DNA from 2 places in the Phytobacter sp. genome. Region 2 is predicted to be linked to the other one. Evidence: predicted binding sites of a transcription regulator. Region 2 holds the regulator's gene; the other holds the start of a gene.
What was found. The regulator sigma-54, encoded in region 2, starts transcription at its own class of promoters, with help from an activator protein. The targets are predictions, from matches to a motif close to GTTGGCACANNTTTCGCTNT.

Region 1: the regulator sigma-54 is predicted to act here: its motif matches at 3,484-3,503, upstream of AC5JPW_RS10415 (gamma-glutamyltransferase family protein).

The regions. Positions count from the first base shown of each region.
Region 1 is NZ_JCACPZ010000004.1:1,357,891-1,367,907, forward strand. It holds gene hpxK (allantoate amidohydrolase) at 1-1,144, opposite strand, end outside; gene AC5JPW_RS10405 (pyridoxal-phosphate-dependent aminotransferase family protein) at 1,144-2,382, opposite strand; gene AC5JPW_RS10410 (MurR/RpiR family transcriptional regulator) at 2,585-3,424, opposite strand; gene AC5JPW_RS10415 (gamma-glutamyltransferase family protein) at 3,538-5,121, shown strand; gene hpxX (oxalurate catabolism protein HpxX) at 5,131-5,319, shown strand; gene AC5JPW_RS10425 (AtzE family amidohydrolase) at 5,316-6,689, shown strand; gene hpxZ (oxalurate catabolism protein HpxZ) at 6,686-7,072, shown strand; gene puuE (allantoinase PuuE) at 7,118-8,062, opposite strand; gene AC5JPW_RS10440 (aspartate/glutamate racemase family protein) at 8,092-8,829, opposite strand; gene AC5JPW_RS10445 (GntR family transcriptional regulator) at 8,826-9,545, opposite strand; gene AC5JPW_RS10450 (NCS1 family nucleobase:cation symporter-1) at 9,691-10,017, shown strand, end outside.
Region 2 is NZ_JCACPZ010000008.1:1,322,008-1,332,024, reverse strand. It holds gene arcB (aerobic respiration two-component sensor histidine kinase ArcB) at 1-1,741, shown strand, start outside; gene elbB (isoprenoid biosynthesis glyoxalase ElbB) at 1,974-2,627, shown strand; gene mtgA (monofunctional biosynthetic peptidoglycan transglycosylase) at 2,624-3,352, shown strand; gene npr (PTS phosphocarrier protein NPr) at 3,378-3,650, opposite strand; gene rapZ (RNase adapter RapZ) at 3,647-4,501, opposite strand; gene ptsN (PTS IIA-like nitrogen regulatory protein PtsN) at 4,547-5,038, opposite strand; gene hpf (ribosome hibernation promoting factor) at 5,119-5,406, opposite strand; gene rpoN (RNA polymerase factor sigma-54) at 5,429-6,862, opposite strand; gene lptB (LPS export ABC transporter ATP-binding protein) at 6,911-7,636, opposite strand; gene lptA (lipopolysaccharide ABC transporter substrate-binding protein LptA) at 7,643-8,203, opposite strand; gene lptC (LPS export ABC transporter periplasmic protein LptC) at 8,172-8,747, opposite strand; gene kdsC (3-deoxy-manno-octulosonate-8-phosphatase KdsC) at 8,744-9,310, opposite strand; gene kdsD (arabinose-5-phosphate isomerase KdsD) at 9,325-10,017, opposite strand, start outside.

The DNA of each region.
Region 1 (10,017 bases), on a different contig from region 2:
CGCAGCGCACAAACAGCATCGCCGACGGCCAGCGTTCAGCAATCGCAATGGCATCATGACCGGCGCCGCTTGGCAGCAACAGCGCCCTGCCCTGTACTTCGCTGACCGCGTCAGCCAGCACATCGCGCAATGCTGCATCACAGGGTGTCGCCGCAATCGAGTAGAAAATATCATGGCTGAATGACAGCCCGCGCTCAGCAGCAATGCGCCCGGCTTCATCCAGCAACGTTGTCAGCAACGCTTCGCGCTGTTCATCATTGGGACTGCGGATATCCAGCGTCAGTGTCACCGAGCCCGGAATCACGTTCACCGCCCCCGGCTCACACTGCAGTGTCCCGACGGTCGCCACCTGCTCAGGGCCTGACTTATGCGTCTGTTGTTCCACGAAGGTTATCCACTGCGCTGCGGCGGTCAGGGCATCCCGACGATGGCTCATTGGTACCGTACCCGCATGCCCGGCCTCTCCGGTAAAGCGACAGGTCAGCCTGCGCGCACCGTTGATAGCAGTAACCACGCCGAGGGGTAAATCGGCCTGTTCCAGTACCGGCCCCTGTTCAATGTGCAGCTCAAGATAGGCAGAGAAGTCCGCTTTTTTTCGCTCAGCCAGCGCAAGCCGTGCCGGGTCCAGCCCCACATTCACCATCGCCTGCGCCACGCTCACACCCTGCGCATCTTCACACTCCAGCCAGTCTGAAGGCCAGCTGCCGGTTAACCCACGACTCCCCAACAGAGTAATGTTAAAACGCGTGCCTTCTTCATCGGCAAAACCGACGATTTCCACCGCCTGGTCACCTTGTAGCCCCTGACGATGCAAACTGTCGACCACTTCGATGGCGGTCAGTACGCCGAGCATGCCGTCGTAACGCCCGGCATCCCGCACGGTATCGAGGTGCGACCCCAGCAGCACTGCCGGAGCCCCCTCACGGGCGGCTTCATAGCGACCGCAGATATTGCCTACCGCATCCTGCCAGGTGAGCATACCGGCTTCCTGCATCCATTGAGCAACCAGCACGTTGGCACGCATGTGCTCCGGGGAGAGGTACACCCGGGTCAGTTGACCCGGTGTTTCACTGATCTGCGCCAGCGCATCGCAACGCGCCATCACCCGGCGTGCGGCGCGATCAGCCTCATCGGCCGTCATCATCACACCGCCCCTTCATAGACGTTCCACGCCGCCTGCATCCCTTCACCCTGTACGGTACGGAAACCAAGCCGATTGAGCACCGCTTCCAGCGCGGTCAGGGTTTGCAGCACGCAGTCTTTACGGGCGTTATAGCCCATAGTGCCGATACGCCAGATTTTGCCCTGCAGTGGGCCAAAGGAGGTGCCGATCTCGATATGGAAATCATCCAGCAGGCGCTTACGTACCTCTTCGCCGTGAACAACAGACGGGATCACCACGCCGAGCACGTTATTCATTTTGTGGCGAATGTCACCGAACACGTCCAGCCCCATGCCCTGGATGCCCGCCAGCATGGCGCGACCGTGCAGCTCATGACGTGCAATCAGCGCATCCATCCCCTCTTCAAGCATAATGCGGGCGCATTCACGGGCAGCAAACAGCATGCTGGTGGCTTCAGTATGGTGGTTCAGGCGCTCCGGCCCCCAGTAGTCCATCACCATGCCAAGATCGAAATAGTTGGAGTAGATCATCTCGTCATCGCCATCGTGGTGGGTGTCGGTACGGATCCCCTGCTCCACGCATTTACGCGCGCGAATGACCTCTTCCATTTGTGGACTGAGGGTGATGGGGGAACTACCGGAGGGGCCACCGAGGCATTTTTGCAACCCGGCGGAAACGGCATCCAGCCCCCAGGCGTCGGTTTCCAGCACGTTGCCGCCCAGTGACGCGGTGGCATCGGTATAAAACAGCACGCCGTGACGGCGGCAAATCTCACCGAGTTGCTCCAGCGGTTGTAACAACGTCGTGGAGGTGTCGCCCTGTACGGTAAGCAGCAGGCGCGGTTTCACCCGCTTGATGGCATCTTCAATCTGATCCGGGGTAAAAACTTCACCCCAAGGTACTTCAATGGTATGCACTTCGGCGCGGCAACGGCGGGCGATTTCGCACAACAGATGCCCGAAACGACCAAACACCGGCACCAGAACTTTGTCACCCGGACGAATAGCAGAGACCAGCACGGCCTCGATCCCGGCGCGGGAGGTGCCATCCACCAGCATGGTCCAGTGGTTTTCGGTGCGAAACACGCCCCGGTAGAGGGACATCACTTCATTCATGTAGCCGGTCATCACCGGGTCATACTGCCCCACCAGTTGGCTCGCCATAGCACGCAGGACGCGCGGGTCGGCATTAATGGGACCAGGCCCCATCAGCAGGCGGTGTGGCGGATTAATTTGCAAACATTGCTGAGCATCAAACATGGGCGTGTCCTGTGGTAGACAAAAGCGATATTTGTGAAACAAAAGATTCGTTAGTATATTTTCTGCAACTAATGTGCCACACGCTCATGGCTGATGCCAGCACGGCAGCCAGAGGAAATTGCTCTTTTTTCGTACTTATTACGCCACATATTTTGCGCCACCAGTGATCACCACAAGAGTGCAAGAGCACCATTAAGGTGCGCTAGCGCTGTTCCAGTTCATCCAGCTCTGCGTACAACGACGCTATCTGATGAATACGCTGGCGGCCCTCGGTCAACGCGTTATGTAGCAACGCATTCGCCAGCAGATTCACCAGGCTCATTGCCCCGCTATAGCTGTCAAACGCCGAGACGCTATCGAGCGGCACGCCCAGATGCCAGCGACTCAGGGTCGCAATGCCCGCGGCCTGCGGCTCACTGATAGCAACGACCGGAACGCCCTGCTTTTGCAGAGACTCAAGCACCGGGCGGATCACCCGTGGGCGACGACGAAATGCCACCACCACCACCACGTCCGCCGGGGTGATATCCACCAACTCCTCCGCCAGCGTCTGTCCCGGCTGCGGCATCACATACACCTGCCCCCGGCTTTGCATGAGCTGCTGGCGCAGGTGCAGTGCCACAGGTGCGCTGTTACGCAGGCCCAGAATAAATACCCGCCGCGCCTCGCCCAGTGCCTGCACCACCTCACCAAATTGTACGGCATCCAGCGCATTCACCCACTGAGTCAGGTTAGCCATCTCCTGCTTGTAATGGCGTGCCAGCAACGTGTTGCCCTGTACCGCGTCGCGGTTTTCGGTAAGCGGCATTCCACTCTGGCGAAGCGTACGCAGCTCGTCGCGCATCTCCTTGAAACGATCATAACCCAGGCGCTTAAACAAACGGCTGACGGTGGCCTTCGACACGCCGCTCAGGCGCGCCAGTTCAGCGCTGTTATAACTCACCAGATCGTCGAAATGATCCATAATGAATGAAGCAACCCGTTGTTCCTGCGGGGATAATTCACTGTAACACTCACGCAAGCGCGTATCTAACTGCTGCATAGGCCCTCCTGCAACTTTCGTTTCACTCTAAGCTGACACACTGAAACGCTTATCGTCAATCTGGAACAGCTCTTGCTTAGCTCTCTGACTACACCGAAAAAGAGAGCGTGACGATGCAAAGTAATATGGCCCCCTCCGGTATGGCCGTAACGCCCCACCACCTTGCCAGCGAGTCGGCATTGTCGGTACTGCGCCACGGCGGTAACGCCATTGAAGCGATGGTTGCTGCTGCCTCCACCATTGCGGTGGTTTACCCCCATATGAACGGGATTGGCGGCGACGGATTCTGGCTGATTGTGCCTGCGGAGGGAGAACCGCTGGCCATCGATGCCAGCGGTGCTGCCGGACAGAAGGCCACACTGGATTTTTACGCCGGGCATACGCAGATCCCCCATCGTGGTACGCTTGCCGCCCTCACCGTACCGGGCACGCTCAGTGGCTGGGATGAGGCGCTAAAATTTTCTGCCACCCTCGGCGGCGGGCAGTTACCGCTCTCGCGCCTGCTGGCAGATGCCATTCGTTACGCCAGCGACGGAATTCCGGTCACTCAGTCTCAGGCCTGCGCCACCCAAAGCAAATACCCGGAATTGGTCGATGTTCCCGGCTTCGCGGAGACCTTTCTGGTGGAAGACAACGTGCCTCAGGCGGGCAGCCGTTTTTGTCAGCCGCGTCTGGCTCGTACCCTGACACGCCTCGCCACCGATGGGCTGGACAGTTTTTATCGCGGTCCGCTGGCAGAGTTGATGGCTGCTGAGATGCAGACCCTCGGCCTGCCGCTGACCGCCAGCGATTTAGCGTCTCATCGCGCCCATCGCCGGGTACCGCTGCGCCTGGCACACAGTCAGGGCGAGGTGTTCAACATGACGCCGCCGACCCAGGGGCTGGTCTCTCTGGCGATCCTCGGCATCACAGACCATCTGGAGATGGCGCAGGCCAGCGAAGTGCAGACCATCCACCGCATTGTAGAAGCCACCAAAAAAGCCTTTGGCCTGCGCGATCGCTACATTACCGATCCTCGTCATGTCACCCTCCCGGTGCAGAGTCTGCTGGAACAAACCCCACTGGAAACCCTGGCTGCCAGCATTGATGAATCCCGCGCTGCGCCCTGGGGCAAAGGTAAAGGCCCCGGCGATACCGTCTGGATGGGCGTGGTGGACAAAAACGGGCTGGCAGTGTCGTTTATTCAGAGCATTTATCACGAATTTGGCAGCGGTGTGGTGCTGCCGGAGAGCGGCGTTCTCCTGCAAAACCGGGGAGCCGCCTTTAGCCTCGACCCGGACCATCTGCTGGCGTTAATGCCCGGCAAACAGCCGTTCCACACACTCAACCCCGCCGCTGCGCGCCTGAAAGATGGCCGTACGATGGTCTACGGCACCATGGGTGGGGACGGGCAACCGCAGACCCAGGCCGCCATTTTTACCCGCCATGTGATGCAGAACATGCCCTTACAGCAGGCGGTGTGCGCCCCGCGCTGGCTGTTAGGCCGCACCTGGGGCCAGGCTTCTGAAAGCCTGAAACTCGAAGGCGGATTCAGTACAGAAACTTACCAGGCTCTGCGTGACCTGGGGCATGAGGTGGAGTGGCTGCCGGGTCTGAGCGAGGCCACCGGGCACGCAGGGGCGATAGTGCGCCACCCCAACGGGATGCTCGAAGGGGCATTCGATCCACGCAGTAACGGCAGTGCAGCCGGTTTTTAAGGAGCAACCATGACTGACAATACCTTTGACTGGCCGGGCTATATCCGGTTGATGGAGCAGCTACTGGCTGTGCCACTGGACGATGCCCGCCGTGCTGAACTGGAAATACAACTGACCCGTATTGCGGCGATGGCTGAACCACTGATGGCCTTTCCCCTGCCGCAGCGTCAGGAAGGGGCGGGAGAATATCGACTATGAATCTGTCCATTCGGGAAATTCAGCAAGGATTGCGGGCGAAAAGCTTCAGCGCAGGCGAACTGGCACAACAGTCGCTGGCGCACATTGAGCAGGCTAACCCGCTGATTAATGCCTTTACGGGCGTCACCGGCACGCGAATGCTGAGTGAAGCCGCTCGCATCGATGCACATCTGTCTTCCGGTGATGCCCTGCCCCCCCTCGCCGGAGTGCCTTATGCAGTGAAGAATTTGTTCGATGTGGAAGGGGTAACCACGCTTGCCGGGGCGAAACTGTTCAGCACCCAGCCGCCCGCAGTGAAAGATGCCTTTGCGTTACATCAGTTGAGCCAGGCCGGGGCGATGCTGGCAGGGACGCTGAATATGGATGCTTACGCCTACGGTTTTACCACCGAAAACAGCCATTATGGTGCCACGCGCAACCCACGAGATACCTCACGGGTGGCGGGCGGATCGTCCGGGGGATCGGCGGCTGCCGTGGCCGCCGGGATGGTCAATTTTGCCTTGGGTACGGATACCAACGGATCTATTCGCGTTCCCGCCTCTTTGTGTGGCGTGTTGGGACTAAAACCAACCTTTGGGCGCTTGTCCCGTTCCGGCAGTCATCCGTTTGTCGCCAGTCTGGATCACATTGGTCCGCTGGCACGCAGCGTGGAAGATCTGGCCTGTGTGTACGACGCCCTGCAGGGGCAGGATGCTGAAGACCGCTGGCAATCGGAACATGCGAGCACGATGACGTTGCCAGCACTTAGCGCAAACGGGTCGCTACGATGTGCGGTGCTGGAGGGCTATTTCTCCACCTGGTGTGACAACGATGCCCGTGAGGCTGTCGCTGCCGTGGCGCGGGCACTGGGCGCTGAACAGTCGTTGATTCTGCCGGAGGCCGAGCTGGCCCGCAGCGCTGCCTTTTTGCTGTCTGCCGCCGAAGGGGGAAACCACTATCTGCCCGCACTGCGTACCGATGCGCAAGCATTCGAGCTTAACTCCCGCGAGCGTTTACTGGCAGGGGCCATGACGCCTTCCGCCTGGTACACTCAGGCCCAGCGTTTTCGCGCCTGGTTTCGTGATAAAACCTTGCCGCTGTTTGAGGGGATCGATCTGTTGCTGGCTCCCGCAACGCCTTGCAGTGCCACGCCGATCGGTGCCCAGACAATGCGCATCAACAATGCGGATCTTCCGGTTAAAGCCAGTATGGGCATGCTGACCCAGCCAATATCGTTTCTGGGTCTGCCAGTGGTGACCGTGCCCGTCAGGACGGCCTCGGGGCTACCGATTGGTGTCCAAATTATTGCCGCCCCCTGGCAGGAGTCGCGCTGCTTACAGGCCGCGTGGCGACTGGAGCAGACAGGTATTCTTTACTCACAGGAAGCATGATGAACAGAGAAAATATCGATCGCCCCGCCGTGTTGAATGAGGTCACTGCCGCGTTTTACCGCTATGAGCAGGCGCTTATCAGTAATGATGTCGAGGTGCTGGATGAGCTGTTCTGGTCCGATCCCCGCACGGTACGTTATGGCGCAACGGAGAATTTGTACGGCATTGAGGCGATTCGCGAGTTTCGCAATGCCCGTCCATCAGCCGGGCTGGATAGGCTGCTGCGCCATACCACGATTACGGCCTATGGAGAGGATATGGCGGTGGCGAGCACGGAATTTACACGTGAGAACAGCGAGCGGATTGGCCGCCAGATGCAAACCTGGGTGAAATTTCCTTACGGCTGGCGAATTGTGGCAGCACATGTGAGTTTGATGGGGTGAGGTAGATGGTTTGCTCCCTCTCCCTTTCAGGGAGAGGGTAAAAACTCACTCTGGAGTATACGGGTGTGTCTTCATCCAGTGCTCGGCGATCTCCTGGCGGCGGCAGATCCATACCCCTTCATGCCCCTGCACGTAATCAAGAAAACGCTGCAACGCCTTAAAGCGCCCTGGACGTCCCAACAGGCGACAGTGCATACCAATCGACATCATCTTCGGCGCGATCTCCCCCTCTTCATACAACACATCAAAACTGTCTTTCAGGTAGGTATAGAACTGCTCGGCGGTGTTAAAGCCCTGCGCAGTGGCAAAGCGCATATCATTGGCATCAAGCGTGTAGGGCACGATCAGATGCGGCTTCCGATCGACCATTGTCCAGAACGGCAGATCGTCGCCGTAGTAGTCACTGTCATACAACAGGCCCCCCTGCTCCACCACCAGCTTGCGGGTATTCGGGCTGTCGCGCCCGGTGTACCAGCCGATCGGCGTTTTGCCAAACAGCGTGGTCAGGATCTCCAGCGCCTGCTGCATGTGCTGGCGCTCGGTCTGGATATCGAGATCCTGATAGTGGATCCAGCGCCAGCCGTGACTGACCACGTCGTAATCCGCCGCTTTGATCGCTGAGACGATCTCCGGGTTGCGCGCCAGCGCCATCGCCACGCCAAACACCGTGAGCGGCAAACCGCGCTTCTGAAATTCGTTGTGTATACGCCAGAAGCCTGCGCGGGAGCCGTATTCATACAGTGAGTCCATCGACCGATGTACCGCCGGGTAGCTGGCAGCGCCGATGATGTCGGACAGGAACTGCTCGGAGCCCGCGTCACCATGCAGCACGTGGTTTTCTCCGCCCTCTTCAAAATTAAGGACAAACTGCACGGCAATACGCGCACCGCCAGGCCACTGCGCATGGGGAGGGTTTCCGGCGTACCCCGCCATATCGCGCGGGTAGTCGGTGGTAAAGTGCCAGACGGGCTTGTCCATATCTGAATGCATGCTAATTCGACCTCTTTTTGGGGCCACCCTCAGCTCAGCATTTCAAAGCATCCGGAGAGTGGCTTTTTATTGGGATACGCGAGGTCGCCATATTTGCTGGTGCCAAGCCCCAGTCCGATGAGGGCTTCCACCATCTTCACCGCCGCCGTGACGCCATCAATCACCGGAATCCCCAGCTCCTGCGTCAGCTCCTGCGCCAGGTTCGCCATCCCACCGCAACCGAGAACAATCGCACCGCTATTGTCTTCCCGTTTGGCTTGTATACAACGCTCGCGTACTTTCTGCTGAGCAAGACCCGTGCCATCTTCGAGCGCCAGCACCGGTAAATCGATCGCATGCACCGCAGCACAGTGGTGTTCAAAACCGTATTGCTGCAATAAATGGCGGGCAATGATCACCGTGCGCGGCAGCGTGGTGACGATGGAAAAGCGTGTCGCGACAAGCGTTGCCACGTGCATCGCGGCTTCCGCAATACCGACGACCGGCCCGCTTGCCAGCTCGCGCGCAGCCAGCAAACCCGGATCACCAAAGCAGGCAATCACATGCCCCTGCGCCCCCTGCTCTTTACCGTGCTTGATTTGCTCCAGCACGCCGATGGCAGCAATGGCTTCATCAAAGTGACCTTCAATAGACTCTACGCCCTGCGTCGGACAGCTCGCCAGTATGGTGGTGCCCGGTGCGGCAACGCTGCGGGCGGCACTGGCAATGGTATGGGTCATCTCCGGACTGGTGTTGGGATTGATCACTTGTATACAGATTGCTGTCATGACTGTTCTCCTGCTGCGCCAAACAGACGCGCAAAGTCGGGAAGGACCTCGCCACCGCGCTCAAAACTGAGGCTGGAAACGATGTGATCGAAGTGGTGCGACAGCGCGTGACTGAGCGCCTTGAGGTCTTTTTTACGCAGTAATTCGATGAGTTTGTCGTGATCATCGCAGCGGCATCCCTGCTGCCAGGGCGCGCCCCAGGCGGCAATCACCAGCGAAGAGCGCTGGGCAAGCGTAGTGACGATGTCGGTGACTACCGCATTGCCAGAAATGGCCTGCAACTGAATGTGGAAGGCAGCGGAATGGCGAATAGCCGCCGCACCGTCGTGTTGCTGATGCGCCTCTTCTTCCTGGGCGATAATTTTCTCAAGCCCAGCCAGATGCGGCGACTGTAGATGCGCCAGCACCTGCGGCAGGTTGGCGCACTCGATCATTTTACGCGTGGCGAATATCGATTTTGATTCTTCGATGTCAGGTCTTGCGACAAATGCACCACGCCTGGGCGTCATCGTGATCATTTGCACCGTCGCAAGGCGCGTCAGTACTTTACGGATCCCGGTTCGGCTGACACCAAATACGTCAGCCAGCGCTTCTTCCGGCAGTTTGCTGCCCGGCGGCAGTTGATGCTCAACAATGGCGGTCATCAGCGACTGCCAGATGAAATTCTCTTTGTCTTCCAGATCTGCTGGGGTTTGTAGCCCCGTTTGCTGCTTCATTCTGAAATTCCTTTGTTACGTTTTGCTTATCTTTTGTATACATCATTAAAGTATTTTGTATACATAAAATTAAAACCTGGCCTGGTTCGTGCAACTCCTGATGGCAGACACAACGTCGCTATCTGTATTCAGAGGAGCAGATTCCATGCCAAACCTTGAACCAAATTATAAAGACAGTTACAGCCCGAGACTGACCAACAACGACCTCGCCCCAACGCGCGATCAGAACTGGACGTGGTACAACATCTTCTCTTTCTGGATGTCCGACGTGCATAGCATGGGCGGTTACGTGGTAGCCGCGAGTTTCTTTGCCCTCGGTCTTGCCAGTTGGCAGGTGTTGCTCTGTCTGTTGCTGGGTATTTGCATTGTGCAACTGTGCGCCAACCTTGTTGCCAAACCAAGCCAAATGGCTGGCGTGCCCTATGCGGTTATCTGTCGCCAGGCATTTGGCGTGTTCGGTGCCAATATCCCC
Region 2 (10,017 bases):
GAAGCCTCAGGACGTATATTCTCCTGAAGCATCGGAGAAAGTCATTGAAACGGATGAAAAAGTCTTCCGTCACAACGTATCGCTCACCTATGAGCAGTGGCTGGATTACCCGGATGGTCGTAAGGCCTGTTTTGAAATTCGTAAAGTCCCCTATTACGACCGCGTAGGCAAGCGTCACGGGCTCATGGGCTTCGGACGCGATATTACCGAGCGTAAACGTTATCAGGACGCCCTGGAGCGTGCCAGCCGCGATAAGACCACCTTTATCTCCACTATCAGCCATGAGCTGCGTACACCGCTGAATGGCATTGTGGGCTTGAGCAGGATCCTGCTGGATACCGAGTTGACCGACGAGCAGGAGAAATACCTCAAAACTATCCACGTTTCAGCCGTCACACTGGGTAATATTTTCAACGATATTATCGATATGGATAAGATGGAGCGCCGCAAAGTCCAACTCGATAACCAACCTATCGATTTCACCAGCTTCCTGGCGGATCTGGAGAACCTGTCGGGTCTGCAGGCGCACCAGAAGGGGCTACGGTTTGTGATGGAGCCGACTTTACCGCTGCCGCATAAAGTGGTGACCGATGGCACACGCTTGCGCCAGATTCTGTGGAACCTGATCAGCAACGCCGTTAAATTTACCCGTGAAGGGCAGGTGACGGTGCGTGTGCGCTTTGATGCGGACGATATTCTGCACTTTGAAGTGGAGGATTCTGGCATCGGCATTCCTCGTGAAGAGCTCGATAAAATCTTCGCCATGTATTACCAGGTCAAAGACAGCCATGGCGGAAAACCGGCCACTGGTACCGGCATTGGCCTTGCGGTATCCCGCCGTCTGGCAAAAAGCATGGGCGGGGATATTGTCGTCACCAGCCAGGCCGGCAAAGGCTCCCTCTTCACCCTGACCGTGCATGCGCCTGCGGTGGCGGAAGAGGTGGAAGATGCCTTCGAAGACGACGATATGCCGTTGCCTGCGCTGCATGTGCTGTTGGTGGAAGATATCGAGCTGAACGTTATTGTTGCCCGATCTGTGCTGGAGAAACTGGGTAGCAGTGTCGATGTGGCCATGACAGGTAAAGCCGCGCTGGAGATGTTCCAGCCCGGTGAATATGACCTGGTTCTACTGGACATTCAGTTGCCGGACATGACCGGCCTGGATATCTCCCGCCTGTTGACCAGTCAGTTTGCTCGTGAAGAGCTGCCGCCTCTGGTTGCACTGACCGCTAATGTGCTGAAAGATAAAAACGAGTATCTGGAAGCGGGGATGGACGACGTCCTGAGCAAACCGCTGGCGGTCCCGGCATTAACTGCCATGATTAAAAAATTCTGGGATACCTGTGATGATGAGGATGTGACGATGACCGCGATGGATAACAAATCACAAAATCTGCTGGATATAGACATGCTCGAACAGTACATCGAGCTGGTGGGGCCGAAACTCATTACCGATGGACTGGCCGTCTTTGAGAAAATGATGCCTGGTTATGTCAGCGTGCTGGAATCAAACCTGACGGCCCGAGATCAAAAAGGGATCGTGGAAGAGGGGCATAAGATCAAGGGCGCTGCAGGGTCGATCGGGTTGCGCCATTTGCAACAGTTAGGGCAGCAGATCCAGTCTCCGGATCTTCCGGCATGGTGGGATAACGTCGGTGAATGGATCGATGAGATGAAACAGGAATGGCCAAACGATGTTGCAGTCCTGAAAGCCTGGGTAGCAAACGCTGGAAAAAAATGACCCCGGATTAACCGGGGTGCGCGAATACTGCGCCAACACCAGGGAAATCGTGGCTGCGCCGTAATGTTATAGTTTTTTATTTACAAGGGCGCAGTCTGAAAAATTTGAACTGCACGCACATAAGATAGCAAATCTTAAATGATTTGTTACATCAATCAGTGAAATGTGTGAAGCATAGCGCCCTTATCAAAATATTTAATTATCGAAAGCCGTTGCATAAAGGATGAGCAAAATGAAAAAAGTCGGTGTTGTTCTTAGTGGCGCAGGGGTTTACGACGGTTCGGAGATCCATGAAGCAGTCCTGACACTCCTTGCGATCGCTCGGGAAGGCGCTGAGGCCGTCTGTTTTGCTCCCGATAAACTCCAGTCTGATGTGATCAACCATCTTAACGGTGATCCCATGAACGAAAGCCGCAATGTGTTAATCGAAGCGGCCCGTATTGCACGCGGATCTATACAGTCACTCGCCTATGCATCAGTAAACGATCTGGATGCGTTGATTGTGCCGGGTGGATTTGGTGCGGCGAAAAACCTCAGCAACTTTGCAAGTAAGGGAAGTGAATGCGAAGTGGATGCCGGCTTAAAACGCCTGGCTCTGGAAATGCACCAGGCAGGCAAACCCCTTGGTTTTATCTGTATTGCCCCTGCTATGCTGCCAAAAATTTTCGATTTCCCTCTGCGTATCACCATCGGTACCGATATTGATACGGCTGAAGTCCTTGAAGAGATGGGGGCTGAGCATGTTCCTTGTCCCGTGGAAGATATCGTGGTGGACGAGGACAATAAAGTGGTTACCACCCCTGCATACATGCTGGCAGAGAACATCGCACAAGCGGCAACCGGGATCGAAAAGCTAGTGGCGCGTGTGCTGGTGCTGGCTGAATGAAGGGACTGGGAGGTCCGCTGAAAACTCGTCTCAAACGTTTATTGCTGCGGGTGATACTGGCTCTGGCAGTTTTTTGGGGTGGTGGCATTCTGCTGTTCAGCTTTATGCCAGTGCCGTTCTCAGCTGTCATGGTTGAACGGCAGTTAGGGGCCTGGCTGACGGGGAATTTCAGCTACGTCGCCCATTCAGACTGGGTGAGCATGGATGATATTTCCCCCTGGGCCGCTCTGGCGGTTATTGCAGCTGAAGATCAACGATTCCCGGATCACTGGGGGCTGGATTTTGGTGCCATCGAAAAAGCCTTGTCTCACAATGAGCGACATGAAAACCGTATTCGTGGTGCATCAACCATTTCACAGCAAACGGTGAAAAACCTGCTGTTGTGGGACGGTAAAAGCTGGATTCGTAAAGGGCTTGAAGCTGGTCTGACGCTGACCACTGAAGTGGTCTGGACCAAGCGGCGCATACTCACCGTCTACCTGAATATTGCTGAGTTTGGTGAGGGCGTGTTTGGGGTGGAAGAGGCGTCACAGCGCTATTTCCGTAAGCCCGCCAGCAAGCTCACGATGTCGGAAGCGGCACTTCTCGCCGCAGTGTTGCCGAACCCTGTCCGTTTTCGGGCGGATGCACCTTCGGGGTATGTACGCAGCCGACAGGCGTGGATCCTGCGCCAGATGCGCCAGTTAGGTGGGGAAGCGTTTCTGGAGCGCAACAAGCTCCATTGATAATGCCCTCTCTGCAAGGAGAGGGCTATTCTTCGTCAAACCCGGCAATAAACAGCGCGATAACGGCTGCCAGGGCTTCTTCTTCCTGAGGGCCCGTCGCTTCAACCTCAATTTGACGTCCTTTCGCTGAATCCAGCATCAGCAGGGCAATCACACTGCTGGCTTCGGCTTCTGTACCCTCGTCATTACGTAAGAGAACTTCTGCGTCAAACCCCTGAACCAGTTCAAACAGCTTCATCGCCGGGCGCGCGTGCATGCCCAGCTTATTGGTGATTTCAACAGTTTGTTTTACGGTCATGTTTTGCGTTTTTCCAGCGTACGATGACGAGACTGAACGTTTTTACCGCGTGAACGGAAGTAGTCGGCAAGTTGTTCAGCAACATAGACGGAACGGTGCTTACCGCCCGTACAACCGATGGCGACCGTCAGATAGCTTCGGTTGTTGGTTTCAAGCATAGGAAGCCACAGCTCAAGATAGCTGCGCGTCTGGTAGATAAAGTTGTGAACTTCGGTGTGTCTGTCGAGGAAGGCGGCAACAGGCTTATCGAGACCCGTCATCGGGCGCAGTTTGGGATCCCAGTGCGGGTTTGGCAAAAAGCGCACGTCAAAGACGTAATCGGCATCAATCGGAATACCGTGCTTGAAACCGAAAGATTCGAACACCATGGTCAACTCGCGCTCGCGTTTGCCGAGCAATCGGGTACGCAGCATTTCTGCCAGCTCATGCACCGACATTTCAGACGTGTCGACAATCAGGTCGGCACGAGAACGTAACGGTTCAAGCAGGTTGCTCTCTTCATCGATGGCGCTTTCCAGAGACAAGTTTTTGCTGGAAAGCGGGTGCAGGCGACGCGTGTCGCTGTAACGACGAATCAGGGTGTTGCGGTCGGCGTCCAGGAACAGCAGTTGTGGCGAGAAATAATCCGGCAGGTTGTTCATGGCCTGCTCAAAGATTTCTGGCGACTCTGGCATATTACGTACGTCAATACTAACGGCAGCAGAGGTTTGTCTGTCGGCAAGCGTTCTCGCCAGCTCAGGCAGCAGTACCACCGGCAGGTTATCAACGCAGTAAAATCCCATGTCTTCCAGTGCACGCAGGGCGACCGATTTACCGGAACCCGAACGACCACTTACGATCATCAGGACCATGGGCCATTTCTCCTCGCAACGCCGGATAACACGGCGACTAATACATTACGCATCGTCCTGTTCGCCTTCTGTCAGCGTGATTATCTGGTACAGCTCTTCATCACTTTGTGCAGAGCGCAGGCGGCGACAAATGGTTTTATCCGCCAGACGTTTTGCCACTAACGAGAGGGTATGCAAATGCGTTTTGGTTTGATCGGCTGGCACCAGGAGAGCAAACAGCAGATCGACGGGTTGGTTATCAATAGCATCAAATGCAATCGGTGTTTCCAGTTGCACGAACACACCGACCGCCCGAAGGGTATCTTCTTCGAGTTTACCGTGCGGGATGGCTATCCCGTTGCCAATGCCCGTACTGCCCATTTTCTCGCGCGTAAGGATAGCCTCGAAAACCACCTGAGGTGGCAGGCTTAGCTGTTTTGCAGCGAGCTCACTGATTATCTCCAGCGCACGTTTTTTGCTCTGGCAGTGAACACCACTACGCGTACATTCCTGGTTAAGGACATTGCTCAATTGTAGAGCGGAATCGTTGTTCATCATAATTTCACCTAAGCGTCGCCAGTGCAAACACCCTACCGGGTTACGGTAGGGTGGTACGCGCCAGACGCCAGCCCGGACAATTAGTGTTGTTTCAGTTTATCTTTATGTTTCGTCAGTTGACGCGCCAGTTTATCAATTAAACCGTCGATAGCAGCATACATATCCTGACCTTCCGCACTGGCGTGAATTTCACCACCATTAACATGCAAAGTTGCATCCGAGGTATGAGTCACTTTCTCCACTTTCAACACAATATAGACCTGATTAATCCTCTCGAAGTATTGTTCGAGTTTCGCAAATTTGGCATTCACAAATTCACGCAGGGCCTCGGTGATCTCGACGTTCTGTCCTGTGATGTTAAGCTGCATAGTGTCTTCCTTATCGGTTGGGTCAGACCAGCTGTTTACGCTGATTTGACGGCGGAATGGATAAAGACTCTCGATATTTTGCAACGGTTCGCCGCGCGACCATAATCCCCTGATCGGACAGTATGGACGTCAGTTTACTGTCACTCAGTGGTTTCGCAGGGTTTTCTGCGGCGATCAATTTTTTCACCAGCGCACGTATAGCAGTCGACGAGGCTTCGCCACCGCCTTCAGTATTGACGTGGCTGGAGAAAAAATACTTGAGCTCAAAAATGCCTCGCGGACTGTGAAGGTATTTTTGAGTGGTGACACGAGAGATGGTGGATTCATGCATCTCAACGGCCTGGGCGATATCAGCCAGCACCATCGGTCTCATAAACTCCTCTCCCTGTTCGAAAAAGGCTTGCTGCTGCTCCACAATACAGCGGCTTACGCGTAAGAGCGTGTCGTTACGGCTTTCCAGGCTTTTAATCAGCCACTTCGCGTCCTGCAGATTACTGCGAATAAACTGGCTGTCGGCATCGTTACGGGCTCCGCCGCACATGGCAGCATAGTGCTGGTTAATTTGCAGACGCGGGATACTGTCTGAATTCAGCTCAACAACCCAACGGGCGTTGTGCTTGCGCACCAGCACATCAGGAATGACATACTCAGGTTCGCCGGTCTGGATCGATTGACCCGGGCGAGGATCCAGCGACTGGATCAGATTCACCGCTTCTTTCAGCACATCTTCTTTCAGACGGGTGACGCGCATGAGTGTGCGGAAATCATGGTTTGCAAGTAGATCGAGATGATCGCTGATAATGAGCTGCGCCTCTTCACGCCAGGGCGTCTCTTTTGCGAACTGAGAAAGTTGGATCAGCAGGCAGTCGCGCAGATCTTTTGCAGCAACGCCTACCGGATCGAAACGCTGGATACGCTTTAGCACGGCTTCGACTTCATCAAGCCCAATCTCTTCGTCTCCCATGCTTTCCAGAATGTCTTCCAGGGGGACGGTGAGGTATCCGGTATCGTCTACAGCATCCACAATCGAGGTGGCAATCGCCCGATCGGTATCGGAGAACGGCGTTAACTCAACCTGCCACATCAGGTAATCCTGAAGTGACTGGGTGGTTTCGCCCTGATAAATAGGGAGTTCGTCGTCGATATAATCGGTGCTGCTGCCGGAGGGGGTGCCTGCGGTATAAATTTCATCCCAACTGGCATCCAGCGGCAGTTCCTCAGGCATCTCTTTTTGCTCAAGAGCGTCTACGGTGTCGAGGTTCTCATTGTCCTGGGACTGCTGCGCTTCCACTTCTTCATGAAGATCGGTTTGTTCCAGCAATGGGTTACTCTCCAGCGCTTGCTGGAGTTCTTGCTGGAGTTCCAACGTGGACAGCTGTAACAGGCGAATAGCCTGCTGCAACTGCGGCGTCATGGCGAGCTGCTGGCTCAGCCTTAATTGCAAACCTTGCTTCATATTCAGAGCAGTCTTCTCCGACTAAACACGTCAATAAACTCTACCCTATCAGAGTCTGAAGTCTTCCCCAAGATATACGCGCTTAACGTGTTCGTCTTCAAGGATTTGCTGTGGAGTACCGTGGGCAATTAAGTGACCCTGACTCACGATATAAGCGCGCTCACAGACCGCCAACGTTTCACGTACGTTATGGTCGGTAATCAACACACCGAGTCCGCTGTCACGTAAATGTTCAATGATACGTTTGATATCGATAACGGAAATCGGATCGACGCCTGCAAACGGCTCATCAAGCAAGATAAATTTAGGGTTAGCGGCTAATGCTCGGGCAATTTCTACACGGCGGCGTTCACCACCGGAGAGTGCCTGGCCCAGGTTGTCACGAAGATGTTCAATGTGGAACTCTTCCATCAGCTCATTCGCACGGTCTGTTCGCTGTTCAGCGCTCAGATCATCGCGAATTTGCAGAACGGCCATTAGGTTATCGAAGACGCTAAGGCGACGGAAAATGGAGGCTTCCTGAGGCAGGTATCCAATGCCACGGCGTGCTCGAGCATGCAGTGGTAACAGGCTGATATCTTCATCATCAATGATGATGTTGCCTGCATCTCGCGGCACAATACCGACAACCATATAAAATGTTGTGGTTTTCCCTGCGCCGTTAGGGCCTAACAGGCCAACAATTTCACCTGAATTGACGGTCAGGCTAACGTCTTCCACGACACGACGGCCTTTGTAGGCCTTAGCGAGATTCTTTGCAGTTAATGTTGCCATAACGAATTAGTTACTCTTTTTTTGCGCCGGGGCTGGGTTCTGGGTATTGCTCTTATCTTGCAGTTGCGACGGTACCAGAACCGTGGTCACACGTTTACCTTTCTCACTAAACGCCTGCATTTTCTGCTCTTTAACCAGATAGGTGATTTTGTCGCCTTTGATATTGCTATCAAGCTGTTCCAGATAGGCATTGCCAGTCAGGATCACAAAATCTTTTTCCAGTTCGTAATGCATCTGTGAGGCATGTCCTTTCACCGGTTTACCATTGTCCTGCAACTGGTAGAAGGTGGCTGGATTACCAAAGCCGTCAATGACTTCTTTACCCTGTTGCCCACCAGGGCGAGTGACGACAACTTTGTCCGCATTGATTTTGATTGTTCCTTGCGTCACAACGACATTACCAGTGAAGGTAACGACATTGCCTTGCATATCCAAAGACTGCTGATCAGAGTCGATATGGATAGGTTGCTCGGTATCGCCAGTTACCGCAAATGCCGGGATGCTGGCAGCAAGAAGTGCGCTGGCCAGGACAACATTAAGGCTGAGTTTGTTTGTTTTGAATTTCATATGAGCTTCTAACCTTTTCAATCAGCTCTGCGGTTTTGCTGCGTAAATTGCCGCGCATTTTCAGGCCGGTGGAATTGAATGTTGTTCCGTATAACGTTACCTGATCGTCAGAGGTCACATCCTGAGTGACCAGATTGATCTGGGCGTTATCCGTCGTAATTTTTCGTAGTTGAGCGTCTGCTGTCAGTGCATTGACTTCAACATGGCCGTAAAGATAAAGCATTCTGTCATTGGTGAGCTTTGCTTTATCCGCCTTAATGGACCATGTCGGAATTTTATCTTTATCGAACGTCGTCAGCACGGGTTGGGTGAACCATGTGATCGCGTCTGCGGAGAAATATTCCACATGCTGAGCAATCAATCGGTAGTTCAGCGCACCTTCAGGACTATAGACAACCGTATCTGTGTGCTCGCTTTTATACGTCGGGTCGCTGCTATTCGTGGTTACGGGGGCGGCTTGATCCCGGTCTGCAAGGTTTACACCAATCAGTACCAGTACGATCAGCGCCAGCACAATGATGACCCAACGTCTGGTTTTACTCATATCGATTGCCCTTTGGCCTCATCAAATTTACCTTGCGCCAGTAATAATAAATCGCAAACTTCACGAACGGCCCCACGCCCACCGGCAATATGCGTGACATAGTCCGCGCGGGGAATCAGCACTGGGTGCGCATCGGCAACGGCCACGCTCAAACCAATCTCAGCCATCACGGGCCAGTCAATCAAATCGTCACCAACATAGGCGACTTGTTCGGGCTTAAGGGCAAGCTTAGTTAAAAGCTCACGGTAGGCCAGCAGCTTGTCAGATTGTCCCTGATAAAGGTGCGTAATTCCCAAAGTGTCACAGCGGTCTTCTACCAGTTTAGCTTTTCGCCCGGTAATGATGGCGACCTCAATGTTTGACGTAAGTGCGCAGCGAATACCGTATCCATCACGAACGTTAAACGCTTTCAGCTCTTCGCCATTATTACCCATATAGATTAGGCCATCAGACAAAACGCCATCAACATCAAGTATTAATAGACGGATCTTTTCTGCCTTTGCCATGACTTGCGCGCTCACCGACCCATAGCAGGTTGAAAGCGACGCACCAACATTACTCATTATCTCATCCTTTTTTATACTACGCCCGCGCGCAGCAAATCATGCATATGTACCACACCCAGCAACTGGTCGCCATCTGCAACCAGGACGGATGTAATATGGCGGGATTGCATCAAATTCAGGGCTTCTACAGCCAATATATCAGGTCTAACACGTATGCCACCCGGGGTCATAACGTCTGCGATACCAAGATTGCGCACATCGACGCCCATGTCGAAAACGCGCCGTAAATCGCCATCGGTAAAAATACCTTCAATTTTCATCAGATCATCACAGATGACCGTCAGCCCCAAATTTTTACGTGTAATTTCAAGTAAAGCATCACGCAACGTGGCATCCTTGCTGACATGAGGGATCTCATTGCCCGTGTGCATAATATCGTTTACGCGCAGAAGAAGCTTGCGTCCCAGGGCACCTCCTGGATGTGAAAGTGCGAAATCTTCGGCAGTAAAACCGCGCGCTTTAAGCAAGGCAACCGCAATCGCATCTCCCATCACTAAGGCTGCTGTTGTGCTCGATGTCGGCGCAAGGCCAAGTGGGCAAGCCTCTCTGGGAACTTTTACGCACAAATGAATATCGGCCGCACGACCCATGCTGCTTTCTGGTTTGCTGGTCATGCAAATCAGGAAAACATTCAGTCGCTTGAGAACGGGGATCAACGCCAGAATCTCGTTGGATTCACCGGAGTTGGATAGCGCTATCACCAC